DNA from 3 places in the Shewanella sp. NKUCC05_KAH genome. Region 2 is predicted to be linked to each of the others. Evidence: predicted binding sites of a transcription regulator. Region 2 holds the regulator's gene; each other region holds the start of a gene.
What was found. Region 2 encodes MetJ, which represses methionine synthesis genes. Its sites were predicted from a motif close to TAGACGTCTAGACGTCTA; they were not measured.

Region 1: a site for MetJ is predicted at 4,020-4,037, ahead of metE (5-methyltetrahydropteroyltriglutamate--homocysteine S-methyltransferase). Genes of this name have one in related genera too.
Region 3: a site for MetJ is predicted at 6,174-6,191, ahead of metH (methionine synthase). Genes of this name have one in related genera too.

The regions. Positions count from the first base shown of each region.
Region 1 is NZ_JAHKQZ010000009.1:24,660-34,608, reverse strand. Features, by position in the region: gene KO533_RS09865 (transporter substrate-binding domain-containing protein) at 1-168, opposite strand, end outside; gene queG (tRNA epoxyqueuosine(34) reductase QueG) at 343-1,545, shown strand; gene metE (5-methyltetrahydropteroyltriglutamate--homocysteine S-methyltransferase) at 1,639-3,909, opposite strand; gene KO533_RS09850 (LysR family transcriptional regulator) at 4,110-5,015, shown strand; gene KO533_RS09845 (HDOD domain-containing protein) at 5,095-5,823, opposite strand; gene KO533_RS09840 (TonB-dependent receptor) at 6,103-8,064, opposite strand; cobalamin riboswitch at 8,173-8,408, opposite strand; gene KO533_RS09835 (hypothetical protein) at 8,543-9,949, opposite strand, start outside.
Region 2 is NZ_JAHKQZ010000007.1:102,933-112,881, forward strand. Features, by position in the region: gene metB (cystathionine gamma-synthase) at 1-1,039, opposite strand, end outside; gene metJ (met regulon transcriptional regulator MetJ) at 1,250-1,564, shown strand; gene KO533_RS08615 (sulfite exporter TauE/SafE family protein) at 1,699-2,442, shown strand; gene nrfD (NrfD/PsrC family molybdoenzyme membrane anchor subunit) at 2,549-3,496, opposite strand; gene KO533_RS08625 (4Fe-4S dicluster domain-containing protein) at 3,499-4,065, opposite strand; gene phsA (thiosulfate reductase PhsA) at 4,078-6,360, opposite strand; gene KO533_RS08635 (pentapeptide repeat-containing protein) at 6,790-7,452, opposite strand; gene KO533_RS08640 (SRPBCC family protein) at 7,557-8,039, opposite strand; gene KO533_RS08645 (hypothetical protein) at 8,284-8,712, shown strand; gene KO533_RS08650 (phosphoribosylaminoimidazolesuccinocarboxamide synthase) at 8,699-9,802, shown strand.
Region 3 is NZ_JAHKQZ010000020.1:98,479-108,427, reverse strand. Features, by position in the region: gene KO533_RS17660 (AAA family ATPase) at 1-543, shown strand, start outside; gene KO533_RS17655 (hypothetical protein) at 564-926, shown strand; gene KO533_RS17650 (hypothetical protein) at 958-1,389, shown strand; gene metH (methionine synthase) at 2,314-6,048, opposite strand; gene KO533_RS17640 (histidine phosphatase family protein) at 6,319-7,044, shown strand; cobalamin riboswitch at 7,266-7,459, shown strand; gene KO533_RS17635 (ABC transporter ATP-binding protein) at 7,559-8,434, shown strand; gene KO533_RS17630 (iron ABC transporter permease) at 8,431-9,561, shown strand; gene cobT (nicotinate-nucleotide--dimethylbenzimidazole phosphoribosyltransferase) at 9,694-9,949, shown strand, end outside.

The DNA of each region.
Region 1 (9,949 bases), on a different contig from region 2:
TAAGTCCACCGCAAAACCTTGCGGCACACCATTTTGCTCGTAACTCATGGGAGGCCAAGCTTCGGTCACCAATTTCAACTTGTCAGGCGCCGCAAAAACAAGATTAGGCATCAGGCCTAATAAGCTCATCGCAAGAAAACACGCCCTAAGGGGAATCGCACTCAGCATACGAATACCAAACGATAAACAGTAGACCTAATCATAGACTCAATCCCAACAGCAAATAAACAAATACCCCAAAGAAAATATCGCCTCACGCCCCCTTCTGAGTAAACTCGTCCTCAATAAGTGAAAACTGCTATCATATTGCCACCTAGCCAAGAGCCTCGCTGCAATCAATTCATGTCAACTTTAGTCAATCAAACCCCAAGCCAATCCTATGCCAGCATGCTGTCGCGGCTCGCTCTGCAAATTAAAACGTGGGGAAAAGCACTCGGATTTGCGCAGGTTGGCATTTGCGATACGGATTTAACCGCTGAAGAAGCCAAACTCCAAGCATGGCTAGACAAAGGTTTTCATGGCGAAATGGCCTATATGGCTACCCATGGCATGATGCGCGCTCGCCCGCAAGAACTGCATCCGGGCACAGTGCGGGTGATCTCCGTACGGATGGACTATTTGCCACCCGAAGCTGGCTTTGCAACGAATCTCACCGATCCCAACTTAGGTTATATTTCCCGTTATGCCGGAGGTCGCGACTATCACAAGTTGATCCGCGCTCGACTTAAAAAGCTCGGAGATCAAATCAGTGCAGAGTTAGTTGCTCTCGGTTTCGATGCCGCTGACTTTCGCCCCTTTGTTGACTCAGCCCCTGTACTTGAGCGCCCCTTAGCAGAAAAAGCCGGTATAGGCTGGACAGGTAAACACTCACTCATACTCAACCATGAGGCTGGCAGTTGGTTCTTTTTAGGTGAGCTACTGATCAATTTGCCTCTACCTGTGGATATTCCCATTCAAGAAGGCTGTAACACTTGTGTCGCCTGCATTACCTCCTGCCCAACGGGTGCAATCGTAGAACCTTATGTGGTCGATGGCAGACGCTGTATTTCCTATCTCACCATTGAACTGCAGGGCGCTATTCCCGAAGAATTTAGGCCACTCATGGGCAATCGCATCTATGGCTGCGATGATTGCCAACTCGCGTGTCCCATCAATCGCCAAGCGCCGCTGACTGAAGAAACTGACTTTCATATTCGTCCGCAGTTAAAGCAACCTGACCTTCTCAGCCTTTTTGCTTGGAGCGAGGCCGAGTTTCTTAAACAAACTGAAGGCAGCGCCATTCGTCGCATTGGACATAAACGTTGGCTACGTAATATTGCAGTAGCACTGGGTAACGCTCCCGCGAGCCCAAGCATTATTGCCGCACTTAACGCCCGCAATCACAGCGAAGATATCGATGAGATAGTGCGTGAGCATATTGAATGGGCGCTTAATGCCCAGCAATCGCGCCTTGCTGAAAGCGCAGCAACTGAACAACAAAAAGCCCGCCGCAAAACCGAGCGCATGGTGCGCATTATCGAAAAAGGCTTACCGCGAGATGCTTAAGTCAATCGGCAAGCAATAAACAACGGATGCATAAGCATCCGCTGTTACTAATTCAATAAGCTCAGTAAAAAAATATTTCACTCAAGCATAATATTAACCAAGGCGGCGACGTAGTTCTCGCGTGGCATCGACCATGTTTTTCAGTGCGGGTTCAACTTCATCCCAAGTACGGGTTTTTAGGCCGCAATCTGGATTAACCCATAGCTGACGTACGGGCACTTTTTGCGCCGCTTTCTCGATTAAGTGCACCATGGCCTCCACACTTGGAGTGTTTGGCGAATGAATGTCATACACACCGGGGCCAATTTCATTGGGATATTCAAAATCTTCAAAGGCGTTGAGTAACTCCATCCGTGAACGCGAAGTCTCGATAGTAATCACATCGGCATCCATGGCGGCAATCGCGGCAATGGTGTCATTAAACTCGCTGTAACACATGTGGGTGTGGATTTGAGTCTCATCAGTCACGCCAGCAGCGCTGAGTTTAAAGGCATTCACCGCCCAATCTAAGTAGGCTTGCCATTCACTTTGTTTCAATGGCAGACCTTCACGGAAGGCGGGCTCATCGATTTGTATAATGCCAATACCGGCATTTTGTAAATCCACCACTTCATCACGGATCGCCAGCGCCAGCTGAATCGCAATCACATCGCGGCCGATATCTTCACGGGCGAATGACCAATGCAGAATCGTCACCGGGCCAGTCAGCATGCCTTTTACAGGCTTGTCGGTGAGACTTTGGGCAAACTCGGCCCAATCAACCGTCATCGCCTTTGGACGGCTAACATCACCATAGATCAACGGCGGCTTAACACAGCGTGAACCATAACTTTGCACCCAACCATTTTTGGTAAAGCCAACACCCGCAAGCTGCTCACCAAAGTATTCCACCATATCGTTGCGCTCGGCCTCACCATGAACCAGTACATCGATACCGAGTTTAAGCTGGCGGTCGATTGTATCGCGGGTGACTTGCTGCAATTGCTCTGTATATTGTGCATCACTCAGATCGCCCTTGCGCCAACGACTGCGTAGTCCACGGATTGCTGGTGTTTGTGGGAAGGAGCCAATGGTGGTGGTCGGCAACAGAGGTAAACGGTATTTCTGCTGCTGTACTGCTTGGCGTACGCTGAAATCACTGACGCGCTCATAATCGGCAGATGTCAACGCGGCAACGCGGGCAATCACTTGACTGTCGGCGGCCTGCGCTTTCGCCTCACGGCGCGCCAAACAGGTTTGCACAATCTCTTTTGCCGCGGCCGATTCAGGTGCCAGTAGCAATTGGCGCACATTGGCCAGTTCGAGTAATTTTTGCTTCGCAAACGCGAGTTGTTGACGCAGCGCAGGCTCAAGCGTGGCTTCCACCTCTAAATCCACAGGGCTGTGCAGGAGTGAGCAAGAAGTACCGATCCACAAGCGATCTCCGAGATCACGGGCAACCGCGCCTATGCGTTCGGCAATTAAATCCGCCTCTGCCGCCCACACGTTGCGGCCATTGACCACACCCGCCGACAAAATTTGATCTTGACCAAGCGCATTGGCAAAGACTGCCAATTGATCCGGCGCTGTGACTAAATCGACATGCAACCCCGCGACCGGCAAGGCCGATACCAGCACTTGATGGTGTGCGATACCGCCGTAATAACTGGTAAGAAGGATCTTCACCTTCGCAGTGCTGAGTGCTTGATACGCCTCAGTGATCGCCGTTTGCCATTCGCCATCCAATTCCAATGCGAGAATGGGCTCATCGAGCTGTACCCAATGCACTCCCTGAGCAGCAAAACGCGCCAAAATGTCAGCATAAGCAGCTAATAAATTGGGTAATAAGCTTAACTTATCAAACTCTTGGCCCACGGTTTTAGCAAGGAACAAGTAGCTAACAGGGCCGAGTAGCACAGGTTTTACTTTATAGCCTAAGGAATGCGCTTCACTGACTTCATCGAAAAATTGCTCATAGGCAATCGAAAACACTTGGTTTTGGCTGAGCTCAGGTACCAGATAGTGATAGTTAGTATTGAAATACTTGGTCATTTCAGAGGCTGGCGCATCTTGGCCCGTTGGTGCTCTGCCGCGGGCAACACGGAATAAAGTATCGAGATCGATTGCCCCTTCACCACGATGACGCTCAGGAATGGCATTTAAAGTCGCGCTTAAGGTCAGCACTTGATCATAAAAGGCAAAATCACCTACGGGAACTTGCTCAATGCCAGCAGCAGCTTGCCACTGCCAATGGGTGTGGCGAAGTTCACTCGCCACTTCACGTAATTGTGCCTGAGTGCTCTCACCACGCCAGTATTTTTCTAAGGCAAATTTCAATTCACGACGACGCCCGATACGGGGAAAACCAAGACTATTTAATTGCATACTCTATCTTCCTTTATTTGAGATAAGCCATATTCGGCACTTGCACCCACCAGATTGTTTTCTCTTGGCACTTTTCAGCACTTCAGCCTTGATAAATAACAATGGGCGTCTGGACGTCTAGAAGTTTATTGTGTTAGTCTCTATTCCAGCAACCGAATTGATTTCAAGCACAACATGAGCGAAATTCACTTGGAGTGAACATGATCGAACTAAGACACCTGCGAACCTTAATGGCCCTGAAAGAAAGCGGCAGTTTGGCGGGCGCAGCCAAAAAACGTTTTGTCACTCAATCCGCCCTCTCCCACCAGATTAAGGAGTTGGAGCAAAGGATTAACTCGCCCATTTTTGTGCGTAAGAGTAAGCCACTGTCATTCACCCAAGAAGGTGCACGCCTGCTGCATCTGGCCGAAGAGATTTTGCCTAAGGTGTTAGAAACCGAGACAGATTTGAAGAATGGGCTGGAAACCGAAACCAATCAGTTGCGAGTCGGCATTGAGTGCCATAGCTGTTTTCGCTGGTTAATGCCTGTGATGGAGCAATTTAGACAAGATCATCCGACAGCCGAGTTAGACTTGTCGAGCCGTCACCTATTCGACTCGCTCAATGCCTTAGAAATGGGTGAACTGGATATTGTATTAACCTCAGATCCTGTGCCTGGGCATTCACTCGCCTATCAGCATTTGTTTGATTTTGAAGTGAAGTTAGTGGTTGCAAAAGATCATCCTTTAGCGAAAGAAGCCTATGTCACCCCTAAGCAATTAGCACACTTGCCTATTATCAGTTATCCAGTGCCGTTGACACGTTTAGATATTTATCGCCACTTTTTAGAACCTGCGGGCATAGAGGCAGGCGAGCAAAAAACCTGTGATTTAACCATGATGTTATTGCAACGCATCGCCTGTAAAGACGGCATAGCCGCACTGCCAAGCTGGTCGATTAATGAAGGACATGGACTGAGTCTCGCTACGGTAAAACTCGGCCAAGAAGGTCTGAAACGACCGCTATTTGGTGCCTATCGCCGCCACAGTGCTAACTCTGCATTGATCCAAAATTGGTTACAACTGGTGGCGAGGGAAGGTTTATCCCGCCAGCAGAAGACGAATTAATGCGGGTGACATAGAGTAAAAAGCCTGCGAATGCAGGCTTGTTTATTAAGTCAAATGACTACTTCATAGCATCGACAAATTACAGCGGATTCATCAACAATCCACGCATAGACAAGACACGGCGCAGTATCAACCCTGATGAATTAGGATTACGGGTCTGACGCAAATTATGGGCGATCATAAATTCTTGACGCAGATCCTGATCGAGATCTAACGCCTCGAACGCTTCGATGGTTAAGGTCTGTTGTTGATTATCAATCAATGACTTAATCACACTTAAAGGAAATGACTGTTCGGCATTAGCATTTAAATAGGCAAATGCGGTCAGTGCGATAATTTGGCCGAACACACTGAACAGAGCTAAGGTTTGTACTTCGTCAGCATCAACCTCCACACCTTCCATATCCGCTAAGCTATCTACCGCATCCGTTGCAATATCTTCAGTCAGCTTCCAATAACCTTGGACCAACTTTTTATAGGGCTGTGGCAGTTCATCGAGGCGTTCTTTTAAATAGAACGTAAAGGCGTAGCGATAGATATTAACTTGACCTAAGCGGATCAAAGCTTCTTTCAACGAGCGAGTTTTGTGATTTTCCACTACAGCAGCCTGTGCGGAATTACTGCGCATAAGCATGTGCGCTGCCAATGCGGGATCGCTCGAGATAATGTCAATCACATTACGAATGTCGCCTTCAGCAAGGATCGCTTTTTTGAGTGGAATTAGAATTCCTCGGCGGCCAATCACTTGCTCTTCGTTCGCTATGATAGCTCTAACTTGAGTAAAAACCTGTTGCTCAAGATCAGTCATAAGACACTTTACACCTGTTTATTAACAATAAGATGATTCGGTTACAGCTCACATCATACCTAAAATACTAAGAATTTCAGCCATAAACAGCAGAGTAAAATATAAATTACTCCTATTTAGTAATGACTGCCCGCTAACACTATAGATAACGACAATTAAACCACTCTACTAAAATGATATTCAAGACTATACCTATTTTAAGATTTATTCTTTGAACTCAGCGTAAAAAATAAAAAGCCAGACTCAGTCTGGCTTTGTTATTAGATAGCTCATTAATAATTAGAAGCGGTAGCCCACAGTGAAACGAATATCACGGCCTCGACCAGAATAGTAACTATCCCCCCAATCGCCACCGTAATAACCTGCACTGACATAATCTTTATCAAATACATTATCGATACGCAGACTGGCAAGCCAAGCATCACGATTATAATTCAAGGCTAAATTACCAAGCACGTAACTTGCTAGCTTATCACCTTGATTAGCGTTATCGCCTTCGATAAAACGATCACCCGTGTAGATAGCTTCGGCAAACACTTGGAAATGCTCAGCAAAATCCATGCTGACATAACCGCGTCCCGTGTGTTTTGCCACCCAAGACAGCTCTTTGCCATCGTTAGCACCATCGGTAAATTCGGCGTCGGTATAGTTATATTCCAGCCCTAGCTGCAGCGCTTTAGTGATCTGCCAATCCCAATCGGCACCCGCGCCATAACGACGAGAAGCATCGGCATTAACGTTTGCACCGTTGAAATTACCACCTATGGGTTTAACTGCACTCGAGTCATAAACAATTTCATCCTCTAAATCGAGACGATATAGGCTGACTCGCAGGGTTTGACTAGCGACAGCCCAATCCCAACCCGCCTCATAGGAACGGCCTGTTTGCGGCTTTAAGCCAAATACGCCCGGCGATGTATAAGCTTGCTCATCCACTTTGGCAAAACGGAAGTTATCATCGGCGCGCACATAAAGTCTGTGCTCCGCAGTTGGGCGGTAATTTAAACCCAGTTCGAATGCGTGGGCATTTTCGTCTAAATCCATGCCATTAGGATAAACATTGCCATCGACTAACTCATCGGTCACCCGCGCATATCGTCCACCCACAACGTAACTTAAAGTATGACTTAAAGGCACTGTAGCTTGTAGATAGGCGCTTTGCATTTGCTGCACATTACTGCGCGCCATAGTGTCAAAATCAGCCTTGCCACGGCTGATGTCTAAACCTGTGACTAGGTTTAGCTCGCCTTGACGCGTGCTGTAATTCGCTAACGCTTTAGGGCTAAACATTAACAGTGAGCGTGTGTTATGGCTGTTCGCCCCCCAATTAAGAGAAGACACCAAGGTATCGCTGTAATCTAAATCCGCCGCCAGCGCCCAGTTTTGATTAAGCTGATGCTGGTAACCCGTTCGCGCCGCAGTGGTCATCTCGTGGGCATACTCTACCTTATTTGATGAAGCACGGGAATCGTCTTTAAATTGCTTTTCAGTAAGCGAGCCCGGATTTTCACGATCGTTATCGTAGTAGCTGGTTTCAACAAAGAACGAGTCTGTGGCTGTTTTATATTGAATGCGGCCAAGAATAGAGCCGGTTTCGTTGGCATTATGCTGGCGATAGTTGTCACCTTGGTTGTAACTACCGGTGAAAAAGTAACGCCAATCTTTGTTGATCGCGCCAGACACATCACCACGACCTTCATAGGTATCAAAGCTACCGCCAGATAACTGCACGCTGCCGCCAGTATTTTCAGGGGACTTAGTGACAATATTAATCACCCCGCCCACGGCTTGATCGCCATAAAGTACACCTGCACTACCCGATAAAATTTCAATACGATCCACTTGATTAAGCGGAATGGCATTAAGGCTAGGTGCGGCGATATCGATATTATTGAGACGACGACCATCAAGTAAAATCAGCGTGTTATTAACGGCAGTGCTGGCGCTAAAACCACGCATCGCAAAGCTAGTTCCAATATTGTTATCCGAAATTTGAATACCGCTTTGACCGCGTAAGACGTCGGTCAAATTAGTCGCGCCACTCATTTCAATCGCAGCGGCATCAATCACATTCACATTGGCGGCAATATTTAACGGGGTCTTATCAGAGCGGCCGATCACGACAAGATGCTCGTCGACTTTAGCTGTGCTGGTATCGTCAGCCGCCATAACGGGCGCGATAATTGAAAAACTGCAAAGGCTGCCGATCAGCAGCGCGATTTTTGTTGGATTTTTTCCCATTTTACCTTTAACTCCTGCAAGGAAAACGGGGCATTGACGCCACGATACCGTTAATTCAGTCGTAAATACTGACGGTGATTATCGCATTTTGAGATCTGCCCACCGAAATCTCAAAAACACCTTCAGGGCCGGTCTCCGGACTTAGGCTATGTTAATCCATTAAAAGTTAGATTAACGCGAGACTGACCTTTTACATTCTGACTTTCGGGTTCAGTCTTGAACACACCAATCAAACGCGGCCGTCTCTCACCTTTTACCGTTGCGGGGGCAGTGCCAGAATTTCACTGGCTTCCCGATTATCTCACGACACTATCATCGTAAGCACCACAGAAGGTTGACTCAAAATTAGGTTCAAAGGGCGTACAATCTGTTAACGCCCAACAAGACTCAGGGCATATCAGACCTGAGCGCGCGCATTATAGACGTCTATACGGATGAAAGTCCATTAATCTCAAGTGAGCGAGAAAACTCACATGAGCTAGAAAACGCCATCCCAGTTTTTTGCCGCAGGTTTTGGTCTGTCTTTGCTCAAAATCGCCTGACGCTGCTCAGGAGTTTCGCATTGGGCAACGGGGGTAAAATCCAGCGGTTTAATCACTAACGAGTCAGCAGGTTGCACTGGCGACTTGTCGAACATTGGCAAATTCATCGACCAAGAGACCAGCTCCCCCTTTTCGCTGATGCCAATATAACCGTCATCTGCGCCATCTAACCAAGTGAGGCGCGGAATACGTGCAATCAACTTCTCCACATTTTCACGGTTGGCGCGATAACCAACAGGCACCACTTTGCCATCGGGACGCGTAAACACAAAGGAGGCAGGCCCTTGGGTAATGATGCTGCCTTCCTGCCAATATTTATCAAGAATCTCTTGGGCATAGTGAAACCCAAACATATGAGCGTAATCAGTATCGTCGGCCACTATTTGCGGCACGGCCTTATCCCGCAGTAATAAAAAGCCTGAGCCAATGCTGATAATCTCTTTTACCCCTGTGATATCGGTTTTTTTAATCCAATCGATACCACAGTTAATCCCATCGCCCCAAAAATGTGCATCCCCCGTAGGGCTTAAAATCGCAAAGGCACAATTGTTTGCCGTCATACTCGCCACATCCTTTAAGGCGCTGCGGATCGAGTAAGCATCACTGCGCCAACCCCAACTCACCACAGTGCCGTCCTTTTTCAAGGCGGCATAGGTGTGTTGAAAATATTCGATCTTCGCTACATCCGTAAGCTGCGGGAGTAACTTTTTCATATTGGTCGACTCTTCAACCTGCCCCCAAATCACCGCGCTACCTTCTTTTTTGAGGGCGACAAAACTGCGTCCTCTGGCGAAGATATCGACAACATCAACTAATTGATCCTGCACATGTAAGCTATTGCCGCCGTAGGGGCCATAACCCCAAGTATGCACCTTGCCATTAGCATCAAGGGCGGCAATGGCCTCTTGATTGGCGAACAACTTGGTAATATTGGTCATGCGGTTTTGTAGGGCTTTGTCGAGGCTATATTTCCCCGCATTGCCCCAGTACACCACAGTGCCATCTTGACGTAGCGCGGCAAACCCGTCCTTAACTGGGACGATTTGCTTAACTTGCTTAAGCTGCTCCGTCACCTCGCGGCTATCACCGCCAGCATAACTGTCACCCCAAGTGATCACCTCACCAGATTGTGTTAACGCCGCAAAGGCCGAACTGTTGGTGACCACAGTCTCGACTGCGGGTAAATCACAGGGAATATGGCGATACTGTGGACTCGGATTTTCCTTAAGTTGAAGCAGTTTGCCGTTATCAAACTGCAATAAGGATTCCTTATCATTTTCGAACACGGTTAAGGGTTTCGGCTGACTACAAGCCGTTAATTGCAGGGCGATTAAAACTGCCAC
Region 2 (9,949 bases):
GCTCCATGGCTCTGTGGGTCATAGTTGCGGGCACGGCCACTAAACTTTCGACGCCACCTAAACTTTCCGCCACGCTAAATAAGCTGAGTGCACCTAAAAAGGCCACCACTTCGGCCTCACCGCCTTTGAGCTCAAAGCTCAGCATAGCGCCAAAGCCCTGTTGTTGCTTGGCCGCAATGGCGTGACCTGGATGATCCGCAAGCCCTGGGTAATAGACTTTACTCACCACAGGGCTTTGCGTTAATAACTCAATAATACGCTGGGCATTGGCTTGATGCTCGCGAATACGCACCGCTAAGGTACGTAGGCCGCGCAGGGTCAGATAACTGTCGAAGGCTGACCCCGTTAAGCCTAGAGTGTTCGACCACCAATGTAAGCTTTCGCCGATTTGCGCGTCTTTGGCGACCACTGCGCCGCCGACCACATCGCTGTGACCATTGATATATTTAGTGGTGGAGTGGATAACGATATCCGCGCCTAACAATAGGGGTTGTTGCAATATCGGCGATAAAAAGGTGTTATCGACCACCACCAGCGCGCCGACACCATGGCTCGCCTTAGCAATGGCTTCGATATCCACCACACGTAATAACGGGTTTGATGGGGTTTCGAGCCACACCATCTTAGGATTCTGCGCAATAGCGGCGGCTAACGCTTGGCTGTCGGTTTGGTCGACCACAATGAGCTTAAACTGGCCTTTCTTCGCCAAGTTGGTAAATAAACGGTAGGAACCACCATAGCAATCATGGGGCACAACTAATAGGTCACCGGGGCCGAGCAAAGTGGTCACTAAGGTGATGGCCGCCATGCCAGTGCACGTCACTATGCCAGTGGCGCCCTTTTCTAATTGGGCTAATGCTTCGCCTAAAATGCAGCGCGTTGGGTTGCCTGAACGACTGTAATCGAATTCGCGGGGATTTTTATGACCATCGAAGGCGTAATTAGTCGACAAATAAATCGGTGGCACAACTGCGCCATATTGAGTATCGCTTTCGATACCCTGACGCACTGCCAGTGTGGCTAATTGACGCTCTGCCATGGGGACTCCTAAATTCGGTAGACTGATAGAGATGTCTGGACGTCTAAATGTACCTAAGCCCAACGCCATCGTCAATAGGCGTTAAGACGTTTAGACGTCTGAACATAAAGAAATCTGTTTGCAATCACAAAGAAATAGTAGCAATAATTTGACTGTTCTTTGTAAGGGTTTAAAATCTGCCCCGAATTTAGCGTTATAACAGGTGAGTCAATGACTGAATGGAATGGGGAATACATCAGCCCCTATGCTGAACATGGCAAGAAGAATGAACAAGTAAAAAAAATTACTGTGTCTATTCCGCTCAAAGTGCTTAAGGTCCTCACGGACGAACGTACTCGTCGTCAGGTCAATAATTTGCGTCACGCCACCAACAGCGAGCTGTTGTGTGAGGCATTTTTGCACGCCTACACTGGCCAGCCATTGCCCAACGATGAAGATCTGTCAAAAGATAATCCAGACAGCATTCCCGCCGAAGCCAAGTTGTTAATGGATCAAATGGGAATCGAGTGGGAAGACATGGAATAGCGACTCGTCGCTTTCAAAGTCATATCACAGTGCTCATCAATAGGGATCGTTAACGATCCCTTTTTGTTTATACCCAAGCGACTTCAAACTTTAAATTTCACCATCTTGAGTTGGTTTGGGATATAGGAAATCCTATGTTTTCTATGATAGATCCACAGACACTCGCCTTAGCCTCGCTGGTCGTGTTTCTGGGCGCATTAACCCAAAGTCTGATTGGGTTTGGGCTTGCGGTTGTCGCCAGTCCTTTGCTGTATATCGTCGATCCACAACTTGTACCTGCGCCTGTTATTGCTATGGGTTTCTCCATCGCCCTGCTGACCTTAGTGCGTGAGCGCGGTCACTTAGAATTCAATGGCTTGCAATATGCGCTCCTAGGCCGCGTGCCCGGTGGTTTTATCGGCGCGAGTTTATTGCTGTTTGCGCCTCAACCCATACTGGGTTTATCCATCGCCGCCATTGTAACTGTCGCAGTGATCCTCAGCCTGAATAAATTCAGCCTGCCAGTGAATAAGAAAAGCCTCTTCGGTGCGGGTGTGGTTTCAGGGATCTTCGGCAATATCGCCGCGATTGGTGGCCCGCCGATGGCGATTTTGTTGGCAGGCAAAGATGCCTCGCAGTTTCGCGCTGCCCTGTCGGCCTTCTTCATTTTTAGCTCCATGATTGCATTGGTCATTTTAGCGATCACTGGCTTATTAGAATTAAAACATCTGTGGCTGTCGTTGATGCTGCTCCCCTCAGTGATTTTAGGTTACTTAGTCGCAGGACGATTAGTGGGCCGTGTCGATAAAGAGAAGACAAAGATGGCGACGTTAGTCCTGTGCAGTATCAGCGCCTTAGTGCTAACGGTGAAGTCGGTTATCGAGTTATTACCCCAATAAGCGTCCCGCTTGTACTGGCAAACCTTCTCACGATTCAAACAATAAAAAAGCACTGACATTGCCAGTGCTTTTTCTTTATCTATCAATATGTAAAGCCAGATTACACTCAGCTTAAATAGCTTTGCCCTGCGTACACAATAAAGTGTCTTAAGGCGAGTACGCCCGTTAAGCTCGCACAAGCCACCATGATCATTGCGCCCTTAGTGTGGCGAGTCGCGGCGGGTAGCAGCATAAACAGCAAGGGAATACCAAAACCTATACCGACAACGCCTATCCAGAACACGCTTGCCCATAACCCAGAAGTTAACGATGCTAAGGCCGCAGCCGCCGCGCCGCCCTTGAAGTACAAGGCGCAGAACAACATGAACAGGAACAGAATTTCAATCGCCATCACAGGCAATTCTAAACCGTGCATCTTCACTAAAGTTTTGTCGTGGCTGTCAGTCTTAAACATCAGCAACGCCAGTACCGCATTGGCCGCAGCGCCCGCCGACAAACCCGACACTAAAAACAGCGCAGGCAGTACCGCAGTGTTGAGCATAGGATAGGCATTCATCGCCGAAATTAAGAAGCCAGTGTAAGCCCCCACGCCAATGGCGAGAACAAACAACAATACTTCAATCAGCTTTCGAAATGGCATAAGTAACTTAGCGATAGGCGCTAGGAAACCTAAACCCCATTTTGGTAAGTCATCCCGCAGCACAATAATGGCGTACGCAAAAGCTAAGGGAGAATACGCCAGCAGCGCCAGCACCCCAATGGCCATCACAGACTGGAAGTTATAGTGAATTAAGATCAACCAGAAGTGGAATGGTTTGGTTAAGTCAAACACTAAGCAAGCTAGACCTAAGCTAATTGCTACAGGCCCAATAATTGCTGCCGCCTTAAGAATGCTGCTTTCGGCTCCCGCGCTGAGTTCCTTATTCGCCCAGCGCAAACCAATGCCAATCAGTAAACTGCCCGCGGATAACCCCGCCATAAACAGGTAAACGGCGATGACCCAGTGCCAAGTGACAGGATCATATTGCGCCATGTCGCCCCAAGTATTGTTCATAATCAAATCCCCCCTCTTTTGGTAGGAACGCGATATACCCTAGGTTTAGTGCCCAAATGGGTTTTATCTTGGTAAGTGATTTTAGTGTTGAGCATGATGGCCACTTCACTGCTTGGATCATTGGCATCACCAAACACTAAGGCATCGGTTGGACACACAGTCACGCACGCTGGCTCTTCGCCCCGTGCTAAACGCGTATCCTTACAGAAGTTACACTTATCCGCCGCCTTGGTTTCTGGGTTCATAAAGCGCACTTTATAAGGGCACGCTGCCACACAGTACATACAACCGACACACTTCTCGGTATGGATAGAGATAATGCCATCTTCACCCACATAGGCCGCGCCTGTTGGGCACACTTTAACGCAGGGTGCATCTTCACATTGCTGGCAAGATACCCTGTGATATTTGAAATGCAGATTGGGCATCTCACCAAAGGGGCCTTCCACACGCACTTGCAGACGAGTTACGCCTTCGGGTACGCCATTTTCACTGCGACACGCCACGTTACAAGCTTGGCAGCCGATGCACTTATTCTCGTCGTGCACCATTACATATCGTTTATTCATTTAAGCCTCCGATTAGCGCTTTGCCAGCGTGACGCCCGTGGTGTGCACTGTCATGCCACACACAGGAGCAGTAACGTGCGGCAGTAAGTTACCGCAGTGGATACCTTTGCCCGTTGCTCTGACCAACTCTTTGTTTTTAGAACCAAAGCCCATGTAAGCAAACACAGTATCTTGGCGAATACCCGGCGTGACTAAGGCGTGGCCTTCTTCTGTGCCAACACTGCTGGTGAGGCGGATTGGGTCGCCATTGCTGATCCCTAACTTGCCCGCAGTAACAGGGTGAACCCACACAGCGTTATCCGACATCAGGTTAGCGAGCATAGGCACATTGTGGGTTGCACCATTGGTGTGCACCGCCACTTTGCCTTGGATAAAGTACAGCTCATCTGCTTTTTTAAGATTCACTTCGCGGAACTTGATCACCCCACGGCCCGGTGCCATGGCTTCGACTTTCGCGGAAGTGAGTTCAATTTTGCCACTCGGGGTTTTAAAGGTCAGTGCACTGGCGTAAGTGCCGTCTTCATCGGCAGGTCGCGCATTGGGGTATGCCTTAATAAACTCGGTAACCATCTTAGGCTCGCACAACATAATTGGCTTACCGAAGCTCACAAAACCTTCGTCTTTGATCCGGCGCAGCAGGTCAGTGTCGCGGTTCACCTGCAGCATTTGCAGGGTTTCCATGTTTTCCCATGGATAGAACTCGCCAAGGCCCATAGCCACACCCACATCCTTAAAGATCTGCCAAGAAGGCTTAGTATCACCTAATGTTTCAACGACCCGTTGGCGCACATAATAGGCCGGATTTTTACCTGACTTATCAGCAATTTCTTCATCACGTTCAAGATAAGTCGACTCAGGTAAAATCACGTCCGCATAGGCGGCGGTTTCGCTGATATACACATCACACACGGCGATAAAGTCGAGCTTTTTCATCGCTTCAACAACGCGCGCTCTGTCTGTCATGGTTTGCATTGGGTTAGTGCGTGACATCACCCAGCCGTGTAACTGGTAAGGAACAGCGCTTAATGTGGCATCGAGAATGGTTTGGTAAACGCCGCCCGATGTCCACATCATGGCGTACTGCTCTTCCACCTGATCGATACGTTTCGCTGCTGGTTTTGGCATGTCTTTCACGCCAGGTTTTGCCAATACGGGCGCAACCGCTTCACCGGCAAGCTTGTTGTAATCACCGGGTTTCTGGCCGATATAAATCCCGCCTTTACGCTCAATATTACCAATCAAGACGTTGGCGGCGTAAAGGGCGCGGCGCATCTCAAACTCTTCGGTGGTAAAGGTGGCTCTGTGACCAAAATCGACCACAGCATGGGGCGCTTTAGCAGCATATTCGTGGGCGATACGACGAATGTCTTTGGCAGGCACATCGGAGATGGTTTCAGCCCATTCAGGGGTATAAGCTTTCACTTCGGCGGCAAAGGCTTCGAAGCCTTCCACATAACGCGCGACAAATGCCTTGTCGTAAAGATTATCTTCAATCAATACATGGCATAACGCCAAGGCGACGGCCACGTCGGTACCGGGGCGAATGGCATACCATTCATCAGCTTTATCGGCCACAATGGAGAATCTTGGCTCGAACACCACCAGCTTGGCACCTTTGTCCATCTGCGCCGCCATCATGCCGCGGGTTTCGGACATATTGATGCCTTCGTACAGGTTATGGCCGAAGTTAATGATGTATTTAGAATTACTTAAATCACGTTTGACCTTAGTGCCAAAAATAGCCTTAGCGGCAATTTCATAACCACCAGGGCAAGTCGACGCGTGGGTAAAGGTATTTGGACTACCAAAGGCGGTCGCAAGGTGAAACAAATGCTTTTCTTGTGAGCCAGATTTTGACGAGAATGCCACGGCTTCTGGGCCATGTTCTTTTTTGATTTTATTGAGGTTTTCAGCAATTAATTTATAAGCCTCATCCCAACTGATCTCAGCCCATTTGCCTTCGCCGCGCTCACCGACCCGCTTTAACGGTTTAACGATACGCTGTGGATCGTACAATAAACTATGGCCTGCGCCGCCACGGGCACACACTTTACCGCCAAAGGATTTAGCGGCCTTGTTGCCACTAATGAAGACGTTTTTGCCCTCAATCACCCGCGCCGAAATCGGGCAGCGAGTCGAACACATTTCACAAATACTGGCAATGTCTTTGCCCATGCCCTTTAGCTGCTTATTCTCTAATGCCGCTAAGCTGCCCGGCAGCAGACTGGCCAACGCACACGTGGCGCTGCTCGCTCCTGCTCCCTTTAAAAAGGTTCGCCTATTAAGCTCAATCATGGTTACCTCCATCACGCTCATCCCACCCGTCTGTCGCCATTTTTGGCGCCATCGAGCAGAGGTTTGCTCACTGATTTGATTACTTTTTTAGTTATAAAGCGTTAAAACAGCGCCACCATATCTTCAAAATACACGGCATACGCTGAATACACTGCTCATCCACAGAGATTGTTATCCCGAAAGAGGTAGGTGGGTATTGTGGTAAACCACATGGGGAAGCTCGGTGTGATCTACCGCAACTAAAACCTAAGACTGACCTTGAAATACGTGAATAAGATCAATAGGTCCTAAAACACGAGCAGAAAAAAGCCGCCAGATGGGGTAAATGGCGGCTTAAAAAAAACAGATATCTCAGTAAATTGCGATAACACTCGTGGGATGAGCATCACTATGCTGAGTGAAAAGCTGAGTAAAAACCTACCACAATCCTTAATCCATTAATTCTATATCGAGGCAGTTGAGCAGCCGAATCGCTTCGTCGCGGCTAAACTTAGCGCCTTTGATTTTATTGTTAAAAATGTCGATATCGTAATTGGATGCCTCGCTGAAATCCGCCTCCAATAATTGAGTTCGGCCAAACAGACTATGACTAAAATCCGTGTAGGTGAAATTGGCTTGATTAAAACTGCCCTCGCGAAAATCGACATCGTGGGCCTTGCACTCTTCGATGATAATTTCATCGAGGGACAAACCTAAAAATGAGCAATCATTTAAGATGGATTGCTTAAAGGAAAAGGGCGCGGCAAAGGATAAACGCGACCACGCGGCGCGGGTCCAATCGATACCGACTAACTTACATTCTTCAAACTCCACCCCGCAGAACTGACACTGGGGCACTTTCACTAAACTTAAGTTGCAACGCACAAAGCGGCAATCGATAAACTTGCATTTACGGAAAGTGCTCTCGCTAAAATGGCAATCTTGAAAGCAGCAATCCTCGAACTCGATGCCCTGTAGATCTTGGGCTAATTCCGACAAGCCATTGAACTGTTTTGATAAAAAACTATTGCCTTGCAAAGCCGCACTTTGCGCGAGTTGCGATGGCGCAAGCACTGATTGTTTAAGTACAGGCACTTCTTTCTGTGACGACATAACACCTCTAATCCTGCCCAATCCCCAGCAATAAAATATGCAGGGCAATTGGGCTAGATACTACTTATTGTTTACTCTCTGATACGAGGCTTGAGACTCACCGGCTAAATGCTCGCGACGAGTTCCTCAAGCTGATCGGTCGCCTTAGACCAACCCTGATGAAACCCCATATCCTCATGATTCTGCCTATCTTCGCTATTCCAATGCAGCACCCGCGCAGTGTACTTGGTCTTACCATCTATAGGTTCAAACATGATGGTTGCCGTCATAAAGGCTTTATCGGACGGCACCCAAGCCTCAGTAAAGGCATCGGTAAATACGATGCGCTCATTCTCAACCACCTCGAGATATACGCCACGATTCGGGAAATCCTGCCCCTCAGGGCTGCGCATCACGATCACATTTGAACCACCGGCACGCACATCTAAGCTCGCGCTTGCCACAGTCCACGGCCTTGGCGTAAACCAGATTTTGAGGAGTTCTGGCTCGGTCCACGCGCGGAACAGCTTTTCTGGCGGCGCATCGATAATCCGCTCTAATACTAGCTCTCGTTGATTATCATTATGTACATGCTGACTTGTGCTCATATTCCCTCCATTGGATATTTGGCTTGATGGTCTTGTCGGCTGCTACATCATAAGCTCGCATATCAGCGCGCTAAAATACAGCCCTTCAACATTAGCTCGTCCGCAGAACACCAGCCCTCCATGATGCTCAGCACTGAGTGTTAGCGCGTGATTCCCTTGCAAATCCTTATGCCAGCTAGATTCAAGCCACAGAACTATATAAAGAGCAGTGTAAAGGGCTGTGTAAAGATCTGTGCAAAGAGCGATGCAAATAGCCGTGGCAAATTTTGTCAAAAAAGGTAGAATGTCGCCACTTTTTCGCGGCAGTCTAGAACAAGGTTCTCTCGGATTAATGGTTAGCATTTTCGAGCAAAATGGCACGGGCCCAGCCCGCTTTCGCAGACCACTTTCACTGTGGTGCCAACCTTGCCCTGCGTTTGTTCCCTCCCTTGCATTATCTCCACCCAACCCAATTCAAACACCGCCCGAAAATACAATTTTTGCTGTTCAAGATTTAACATCAAATCCCGCAAACTGGCTGAGCGATTTACGCCCTAAGCCAAGCGCGAATAATAAAGCGGTTGCAATGAATCTGGCTGTTGCTAACGCCATAGTCCATCTGCAAACCGACACTTATAAAAACCTTATCCCTACACTCTCTATCCTAAGGAATACTCGTCATGAGTCTTGCTGATTCCGTATTAGCCGTGAATAACGATTTGCCAATCCGCACCGACAGCCCAGTCCACAGCGGCAAGGTTCGCAGCGTTTACTGGCTAACCGATGCCGACAGCCGCCGTTTAATCAAAACCAAGGGTTATAACGTCCCCGAAGATACCCCGCTCGCCATCATGGTGATCAGCGACCGTATCTCGGCCTTCGACTGTATCTTCCACGGTGAAGGTGGCCTCAAAGGCATTCCCGGTAAAGGCGCGGCATTAAACGCGATTTCTAACCACTGGTTTAAACTGTTCGCCGAAAACGGCCTAGCCGACAGCCATATTTTGGATATCCCGCACCCGTTCGTATGGATAGTCCAGAAAGCCCGCCCCATTAAAGTCGAAGCCATTTGCCGCCAGTACATCACAGGCTCAATGTGGCGCGCTTACTCTAAGGGCGAGCGAGTATTCTGTGGCATCACACTGCCAGAAGGCTTAGAGAAAGATCAAAAGCTCCCTGAGCTGTTAATTACCCCATCGACTAAGGGCATTTTAACCGGCATCCCAGGCGTGCCAGCCCAAGATGACGTGAACATCAGCCGCAGCGATATCGAAGCCAACTACCAAGCCTTTGGCTTTGAAAAGTTAGAAGATATCGACCTGTACGAAAAGCTGTTAAAAGATGGCTTTAAAGTGATATCAAAAGCACTGGCCGACATTGACCAAGTGTTTGTCGATACTAAATTTGAGTTTGGCTATGTCACTGATAAAGATGGCAATTCAAAACTGATTTACATGGATGAAGTCGGCACTCCAGACTCATCACGTATTTGGGACGGCGCCGCCTACCGCGATGGCAAGATTTTGGAAAACTCCAAAGAGGGTTTCCGCCAATTCCTGCTAAATCATTTCCCCGATCCTGATGTGCTGCTCAACAAAGACAGAATGCCAGAGCGTGAAGCCCTCGCCCGCGACAATGACCTGCCACTTGAGGCCATGATGCAAGTGTCACGCACTTACACCGGCGTTGCCGAGAAAGTGACTGGTGCTCCAATCCCGCTGCCAGCGAATCCAAAGGCAGATATTATTAAGATACTCAAAGATGAGTATGATCTGATTGTGTAATAGAGAGTTGTAATCAAATCTGAGGTTTTGGGTGGTTTACCCATAACTGAATAGTAGAAAAAGGCGCTTAGGCGCCTTTTTTGTTTACTTCGAAAAAGTAGATTTTCCAAACTTCGTTTGGATCAAAGTCGTGGGGCTTCACCCCAC
Region 3 (9,949 bases), on a different contig from region 2:
GAGCCAGAGGTATCTCTTCATACTTCAGCTTGTTTTGAGCAGTTTGAAAAATTAGAAGAAATATCAAAAAATCGAGTGCAAACACTTATCTCAACTCATTGGTACGGATTTTTCCCATCAGTATCGTCTGGTAATGCTGTTTATATTGCGGACTCGGAAGATAATAGAGTTTCTTTTTTGATTAATTTATCAAGATTCAGAGAGGATGTCAGATTAATACGTAATGAAACTCAAGGCAAAATGCCGAGTAATATTGAGCTTAAAAGTGTTAATGACTTTGTTCAGTCTGTTATATCGTCAATTACTCGTAGTAATAAACGATGGATTATCTGTGAAGGCGCTTCAGATAAAATATATTTAAATCACTTCTTGGAAGGTGAAGGTTTTAACATTCTTTCTGTTGGGGGAAGTAAGTATGTTAAGAAAGTTTATGAATATATATATTTGGCACTAGAGGATGAACGAAGCGATATTAAAGGTAAAGTTTACTTTCTTCTTGATACAGATAAAAATTCGAGGGTTATTCTTCAAAAGATTCGATGAAGAATCTTAGATTGAGGAGAATGCAAATAAACAGTGTGAGCAAAGCTGTTGAGCTTTTAAAAGCATCTGATAATTCCCATTTTCCACCTACAGAAATTGAAAATGTTTTAAATTCAGAAATATTTAAAGAAGTGTTGGAATATTACTGCTCTACAGGTCACAAAGGGCTTCTTGAAAATGTTGTAGATAGTTGCCTTGGCTTTGAAAATAAACTTGTTTCTGGAGTTGCATTTGACTTTAGAATCTCTGAATTAGCTTCTCTAGATGAATTTTTCGAACAGATTGGAATGAAGGTTAAATTCGCAAAAAAATACTGCGAATTAGATGTACATCGTAAAGTTCCTAATTGGGTCAATGATATGAAAGACTTTTTTTTGGATTGACATCTTACCGGAATTTTAAATTGGAGGTAAATTGAAGTTTTTAGTGATTATCTTCGGCATAGCTGTGTCGATATTTATGCATGGAAGTGGGTTGTCTGTCGATAGCAAATGGTGGTGGGATTTACTGTTATCTTTCAATGTAAAAGCATTAAGTGAAAACTTGGGGATGGTTGTATTTTGCTTTTGGATACATCTTCCACTGATGATCATATTTTCTTTAGTATGTGCTTTGATTATTAATCGAGTTGGGTATCCAAGGTATTTTATTTACTCTGTGTTAGGTACTTCATTTTTTACATTTGTTGTGCTGCCATCACTGCCTGTTTTCGATGTGTTATTAGCTGGCGGGATGAGCCCATTACGTTTTATCGATATCTTTGTAAAAACACTCATGTTTCTGACCTTGTTCTTTGTTTTTAATATACTTATGAAAAAGTTTAATAGGCTGAATTTGTTGGATTAATTTCACTTTTAAGATGTTTCACTGACTGTGTTTATTGATTTATTTTAGGGATGATTTAAGAGCTTTATGAAAAAAATTAGTTTTTGGGGTATGAGCATAGTGCTTGCTTTGACACTTGTTATCGGCCTTGCAGTTGATTTTATGGTTGAATTTAAGTCTGAATCGATTTTTATGCAGATGAATATTTTTAGCTTTAAATTATTGCTTTCTTTACTTAGCATGCTTTGTGTATATATTGCTATTGCAGTCACTTTTAATTTTAAAGTGTTACCTATGCTTATAGGTAAAGACTATCCGTCAAATTACTTTAGGTGGTCTAAGTTTCGATATCTAGAAGTTTTCTTTTTATTTAACTTATGGTCTATGGGTCATCTTCAATATTTCACCGTCGTAATAGTTAATTTCGCTTTGGTTGAGTTGATACACTTATATTTAGTTTATAAAAGTATCAATGATAAGCTCGAGTCTACTATATAAATTGGTAAGTTGAGGACAATAAGGCTTGTGGAGTTGGCATAACTCTTTCAATGCGAAAAGTTAACTCTAATGCCACAGAAGTTCACCGATCCCCTGCGAAGTTGCTGAAGGGCGTTGAAGAAAATAGCGTGACGCAGACAGGACGTCTGCGTAGCTTTCGGGGGGAAGGGACGCCCCATCGGAAGCGTTAGCTATTTTCGAATAAGCACGAAGCCAGTCACTAATGCATGTAACTTCGCTAGGGGCGGCAAGGGGAGATGCAAGAGGGGGATTGCTGTTGATCCCCTTCTTGCCCTGGTGTGGAATGGAATTCCACGACTTTGATTTTGATTTTGATTTTAAATTTAAAAATTAAAACCAAAAATTAAGGAGTGATAACTCAGCCCCTTAATTCTACGTTTTGTCTAATCTCCCAAGTGAAACTTGGGCATTAACGAGTACCAATGATTACTCAGGATCATAATCCAACACTGGCGCCAGCCACTTCTCCGTTTCCGCAATGCTCATCCCTTTACGCTTGGCATAATCTTCCACTTGATCGCGGCCGATATTACTCACGCCAAAGTAGCGGGATTTCGGGTGGGCGAAATACCAGCCCGATACTGCCGCTGTGGGGAACATGGCGTAGCTTTCGGTGATGTTCAAGTTGATGGTTTCATCGGGCTTGAGCAAGTCCCATAACAAGCCTTTTTCTGTGTGGTCTGGGCACGCTGGGTAACCGGGGGCGGGGCGTATGCCTTTGTATTTCTCGCGGATTAAGGCTTCGTTACTTAACTGCTCATCGGCTGCATAACCCCAAAACTCTTTACGTACCCGTTCGTGCATCCGCTCGGCAAAGGCTTCGGCCAAACGGTCGGCTAAGCATTTGAGCATGATGGCGTTGTAGTCGTCGTGGTTGGCTTCGAAACGCGCCACATGTTCGTCTATGCCGTGGCCTGTGGTCACCGCAAAGCCGCCCATGTAATCGGCGACGCCTGAGTCTTTTGGTGCAACAAAATCGGATAGGCAGAAGTTGTCGTTGCCGACACGCTCAAGCTGCATCCGCAGGTGATGTGTGGTCATTTCGACTGTGGTACGCGACTCATCGGTATACAGCTCAATGTCGTCGTAATTGACGGTATTGGCAGGGAATAAGCCGATAACCGCTTTCGCCGTGAGCCACTTTTCCTCGATGATTTGTTTGAGCATGGCCTGACCATCGGCGAATAGCTTTTGCGCCTCGACGCCGACGACTTTATCGGTGAGGATTTCAGGGTAATGGCCGTGCAATTCCCACGAGCGGAAAAACGGTGTCCAGTCGATACGCTCGACTAAGTCTTCTAATGGATAATTATCAAATACTTGGCGACCGAGCACGTTTGGCGTGAACGGGGTGTAGTTTGCCCAATCGTGTTGGCAGCGATTTTCACGGGCCGCTTCGAGTGACACTATCTCTTTGCGCTTGGCTTGGGATAAACGCTTAGTGCGCATGTCGTCGTATTCAGCATAGGTTTCGTCTATGGTCGCTTGGCGGGTCTCGTTGTTGATGAGCTTACTCACCATAGGCACGGCGCGGGAGGCATCGGCGATATAAATGGCGCCATGGGGATAATGGGGCGCAATCTTCACCGCAGTGTGGATTTTAGAGCAAGTGGCGCCGCCGATAATCGCCGGAATGGTTAAGCCTTCACGGTGGAAGGTTTTCACGTTATGCACCATCTCGTCCAGACTCGGCGTGATGAGCCCCGACATGCCGATGATATCGATATTGTGTTCTTTCACGGCGTCGAGAATTCGCTCCACCGACACCATCACACCTAAATCGAATACCTCAAAACCGTTACAGGCGAGCACCACGCCGACGATATTTTTGCCGATATCGTGCACGTCACCTTTTACTGTCACCATCAAAATCTTGCCGTTAGATTGGCCTTCGACCTTTTCTAGCTCGATATAGGGGTTTAAGTAAGCCACGGCTTTTTTCATCACCCGCGCCGATTTCACCACCTGCGGCAGGAACATTTTGCCTGAGCCGAACAAGTCGCCGACCACGTTCATGCCGTCCATCAAGGCGCCTTCAATCACATCCAGCGGACGTTTCGCTTCTTGGCGAGCGGCTTCGGTATCTTCATCGATAAATTCGGTAATGCCTTTGACGAGCGCATGGGACAAGCGTTGGCTCACCGGCCAGCTGCGCCATTCTAAATCTTCTTTCTTGCCCACCTGCGCGCCATCACCGCGGAATTTCTCTGCGATTTCAAGTAACTGCTCGGTATTGCTTGAGCCTTCAACTGGGCAGGGCAAGTTAAGCACCACGTTTTCGACCCGCACTTTAAGTTCAGGATCGATATCGTCGTAAATGGCTAACTGACCCGCGTTGACAATGCCCATGTCCATGCCGACTTTGATGGCGTGGTACAGGAAAACGGCGTGAATCGCTTCGCGCACTGGGTTGTTACCGCGGAATGAGAACGACACGTTCGATACGCCGCCCGAAATCATTGCGTGGGGCAGGGTGGCTTTAATCGCTTTAATGGCATCAATAAAATCGACGGCATAGTTGTCGTGTTCATCGATACCCGTGGCGATGGCGAAGATATTTGGGTCGAAGATGATGTCTTCTGGCGGAAAGCCGACCTTATCGACCAATACCCGATAGGCGCGGGTACAGATTTCGATTTTACGCGCCTTAGTGTCAGCCTGACCTTGCTCGTCGAATGCCATGATAATGGCCGCCGCGCCGTAGCGTTTCACTAAGGTGGCTTGCTCGATAAACTTGGCTTCGCCTTCTTTGAGGGAAATAGAGTTAACTATGCCCTTGCCTTGAATACATTTGAGGCCAGCTTCGATCACTTCCCACTTAGAGGAGTCGATCATAATAGGTACGCGGCTGATGTCGGGCTCAGAGGCAATCAAGTTCAAAAACTTGTGCATGATTTCGGCGCCATCGAGCATACCTTCGTCCATGTTGATGTCGATGATCTGCGCGCCGCTTTCGACCTGCTCGCGGGCGACATCGAGCGCTTGCTCAAACTTGCCTTCTTTGATTAACTTTAAAAACTTAGCCGAGCCTGTGACGTTGGTGCGCTCACCCACGTTAACGAACAGGGATTGGGCGTCGATAGTCAGTGGTTCCAAACCTGCCAAGCGGCAAGCGACTGGAATGTCCGGCAAAATACGTGGATCGTGACGGCTCACCGCTTCGCGGATCACGCGGATATGTTCAGGCGTACTACCACAACAACCCCCGATAATATTAAGCATGCCTTCGCGCGCCCAATCTTCGATCACGTTCGCCATGTCTTCTGGGGTTTCATCGTAACCGCCAAACTCGTTCGGCAGGCCTGCGTTCGGATGCGCCGACACATAACACTCGCTGATGCGGGATAATTCTTCCACATAGGGGCGCAATTCTTTTGGCCCAAGTGCACAGTTAAGACCGATAGATAAGGGCTTGATATGGCGAAGGGAATTGTAAAAGGCTTCGGTCGTTTGGCCAGTCAGTGTGCGACCCGAGGCATCGGTAATGGTGCCCGAAATCATGATCGGCAATCTGTCTTTAGAATGCTGACCGAATAAGTCATCGAATACCGATTCAATTGCAAACAGCGCGGCTTTGGCGTTTAAGGTATCGAATATGGTCTCGACCATAATGATATCCGCGCCGCCTTCAATCAGCGCCTTAGTGGATTCTTTGTAAGCAGTCACTAACTCATCGAAGCTGACGTTGCGATAGCCTGGGTCGTTCACATCAGGGCTAATCGAACACGTACGGTTAGTGGGGCCTAACACACCGGCGACGTAGCGTGGAATGCCTGTGGCAGCAAAGGCTTCATCACAGGCTTCACGTGCGAGGCGCGCGCCGACTAAGTTAATTTCGGCGGACAGCGACTGCATGTCGTAGTCGGCCATGGCGATGGTGGTGGCGTTAAAGGTGTTGGTTTCAATGATGTCGGCACCGGCGTTTAAGTAGTCGGTGTGAATTTGTTTGATGATGTGGGGTTGCGACAAGACTAAGAGGTCGTTGTTACCTTTGACATCTGTATGCCAATCTTTAAAACGTTCGCCGCGATAGTCCTCTTCTTCCAGTTTGTAGCCTTGGATCATAGTGCCCATGGCACCGTCTAAGATCAGAATGCGCTCTGCAAGCTGTTTGCGAATGTCTGCTAATATTTGGCTGGCTTTGGTTGAGGGTATCGTCATAAATAATTACCTTAAATACAGCTAAGTTAAGTCCAAAAATCGGCCATTGTTATGCTAAGTGCATTTTATTGTCGTCAGCCGACATTTTTTTGAATACTTGTTCTTAAAAATTTGTTTTGGACATTTAAACGTATAGACGTCCATAATACGCGACTTATGATTGTCAGGGCAAGATGAAAGTCAAAGGCATTAGGAGCGAGAATCGAGAATCTAGAATTTAGGCCCTCGGCTTGAGTTTCTAGCATCTAGTCCCTAACTAAAAAGGCATATATGAAACAAGTTCGATTGTTATTGTTACGCCACGGTGAGTGTGAAGGCGGCGCGATCTTGCGGGGTCGTGTGGATGTGCCTTTAAGCAAAAAGGGTTGGCAACAAATGTCGGCAGCAGTTGAGTCACAGGCCAGCGTGTGTAGCGCGATTTATAGCTCGACTTCACGCCGCTGCGCCGATTTTGCCCACGCTTTTGCCGCCGAGCTGCATTCGACGGCGGCACTGATATCTGAGTCAAGGCCATTGCAGGCGCAGTGTTTGTCGGGTTTACAGGAAATTGATTTTGGTGATTGGGACGGTTGTCGGCTCGATGAACTGTATCAACAAGAGGGCGAACACTTAGCGGCGTATTGGCAAAACCCTTGGCAAACTCCGCCGCCTAATGGTGAAACTATGGCAAGTTTTGAGTCGCGGGTGAATGGGACGATTGACCAGATACTCGCCGCCGAGTTTGAACGATTGACCCTTGACTCACATAAAATGGGTAATGAAAACAGTGCCATTAATGAAACCACTGACAATATGCCAGCCACTCAAGTGTGGGTCGTGACCCACGGCGGGGTGATCCGTCACTTAATGGCGCGTGCCTTAGGGGTTGAACGGGCGGTGGGGTTTTATAGTCAACTCGATTTACCCGTGGCGGCCGTGGTGACTATTAATGTGCTGCAAGATGAACAGGGTGCCTGCTATTGGCGTTTAGATTGGCCGAGTGGGCGCAGGTGTTGAGGCCTTATTTCACTATCTCGGCGCTATCATGTAGGCGTGATCGTTTGGCGAGAATAAGCTGACATGAAAATATTCTGATTTAAACAGCATTGCCTAATGGGATAGATGTAGGATAATGCTTTTCCCTGACGTTTGAACGAGATAGCGTATTACATGCGCAATGAGTGATAACGTCGCAGAAATAGGTGTTGGGAATAGACTCTCTTTGTTCGAATCGCTCCGTTGTTTTTATTCACAGTGGCGTTGTTAACAAAGAGCATATCAACCCAAACATAATAGGGAATCGGGGAACTGCTCGTCAGTCAGCCCGAACTGTGCCCGCAACTGTGAGTAGTTTAAAGAAGCACCTAGATTCTAGAGCCTAGCTCCTTCTTTTCTACAAGTCAGGAGACCTGCCTATTTCTGTTATCGCTGCGTGCAGCCTTAGTTCTCGAGCGGGTGACTCGAGGGAGCAGATGACAATGTGCACAACCTTTTTTTATACAGGTTTGGACTCGATAGGAGCGCCGCTTAGGTGAAACTTTCCGCAATCCAAACTAACAGCCCCGTGAATGACACTAACCCGTCATTGAGCCCGTCAGTCGCGCTCAATGTGAGCCAGTTGAGCTGGTGTATCGATGGCAAAACCATTCTTTCCAATATTAACTTTACGCTGCCAACGGGGCAGATGCTGGGGCTGATTGGCCCTAACGGTGCGGGCAAGTCCAGTTTGCTGCGCTGTTTGTATCGGTTTGTTCGCCCGACTCAGGGCAAAATTACCCTTTTTGATCAAGATATTGAGCGCTTGTCGCCCAAGGCGTTTGCCTGTCGCGTCGCCGTAGTGCAGCAGGATACACCGCACTATTTTGACCTCACCACAGAGCAATTGGTCAGCATGGGCTTAACGCCCCACAAGGGCATGTTCGATACCAATTCGAGCTGTGATATTGAGCGTATTGCAAAGGCTTTAGAGAAAGTTGGCTTGAGCCATAAGATGCACCAACAATATGAGCACTTATCCGGCGGTGAAAAGCAACGCGCTTTGATTGCCCGTGCCATAGTGCAGCAGCCGCAGCTTTTAATCCTCGATGAGCCAACGAATCACCTCGATGTGCGCTATCAAATTCAAATCCTCGAATTGGTGCGTAGTCTTGGTATCAGCGTGATTGCCTCTATTCATGATCTTAATTTAGCCAGTGCCCTGTGCGACAGTTTGTTGTTGATCCATAACGGGGAAGTCAGCGCTATGGGGACGCCAACCGAAGTATTAACCGAGGCGCGAATTGGTGATGTGTTTGGCGTGTGTGCTCAGGTATCGCCCCATCCACAGCATAAAAAGCCCTTAATCAGCTATTTTTATGGTTACCACCATGTAGATCATGGCCTGAACGAGCGAGGCGAGGGCGGATGACTCAGGGGAGTAAACAATATTTCATCTCATATTTGGGGCGTATCGTGACACCGTTGACGAGACAACAACTGATGCTGCTCGTATTAGGTATCATCACTTTGATAACGCCTATTGCTGCGACGAGTTTTGGTGCGGCGAACATCAGTTTTACGGATGTTATTCAAATATTTATCAATAAGGCGACGAACTTCACTCAAGCCAATGGTATGACTGAACGCATTGTGATGGAGCTCAGGCTACCGCGCATTTTACTCGCCTTTGTGGCGGGTGCGGGTTTGTCACTGGCGGGCAGTGTGTTGCAAACTGTGACTCGCAATCCGCTCGCCGATCCCTATTTGTTTGGCATTAGCTCTGGCGCGTCCTTTGGCGCTGTGGTGATGTTGACCTTATTCACTGGCTCTGGATTTTTTGATAATGCGGGCATGGCTGCACATTCTGGGCTTTTTAGCGGTTCGGGCGCCTTGTCTGGATTACTTTGGTTTAGCTTGCCCTTGGGCGCTTTTATTGGCGCGAGTTTGTCGGTGTTGATAGTGCTTGCCTTGTCTGGGCTTGGGCTCAATAGCCAAGTGGAGCGCATGTTGCTCTCTGGTGTGGCGACCTCCTTTATGTTCGGCGCATTAACGAGTCTGCTGCTGTATTTCGCCAGTCCGCAGGCGACAGCCTCTGTGCTGTTTTGGAGTTTAGGCAGTTTTGCAAAGGCCAGTTGGTCCTTGTTAGTACTGCCGACACTGGTGATTGGTGCGAGTTTATTCATTATTTTAGGCATGAAACGGCAGATCATGGCGTTGCAGGCGGGGGATGAAACGGCGCATACCTTAGGGGTGAATGTGCCTAAGCTGCGGCTCAATATGTTGCTGCTCTGCTCCTTGATTACCGCTATTTTGGTGGCTACCTGTGGCGGTATCGGTTTTGTCGGGTTAATGATCCCCCACACAGTACGCATGCTGTTCCCCGGTCGTCAGCCGATTTTATTAACGGCGCTGGTGGGCGGATTATTTATGGTGTGGATTGATGTATTAGCGCGCTGTTTATTGGGGAATCAAGAGTTGCCCGTGGGCATTATCACAGCCGCCATAGGTAGTATGTTCTTTTTGCTGATTTTGCGTAAGCGTAGAGTCATGTCGTAAGTGCAGACTGACGGGATAATCAGTATTTCTGTTGATATCCCACCCGCGATTGGAAATGCACAATTGGACATGTTCGTCATAGACGCGGGATGCGTTGTGGTTATTTAATGTAGATTACAAAGTGGAGTGTGGATGTCTCAGTCAGCCGTGTCTTTTCAAATAAGCCCTGTGAGTAAAGCGCAGGATCTGGTGATTCTGCAGAAAATTGATCTTAAGACTAAGCCGCCCGGTGCCTTAGGTCAGCTCGAATCCTTAGCCTTGCAGATTGCCCGCGTGCAAGCAACTGATTTGCAACAAACGGATCAGCCACAAACGGATGTGCTCAAAATAGTCCATCCAACCATGTTAGTGTTTGCGGGGGATCATGGCATTGCCGCAGAAGGCGTGT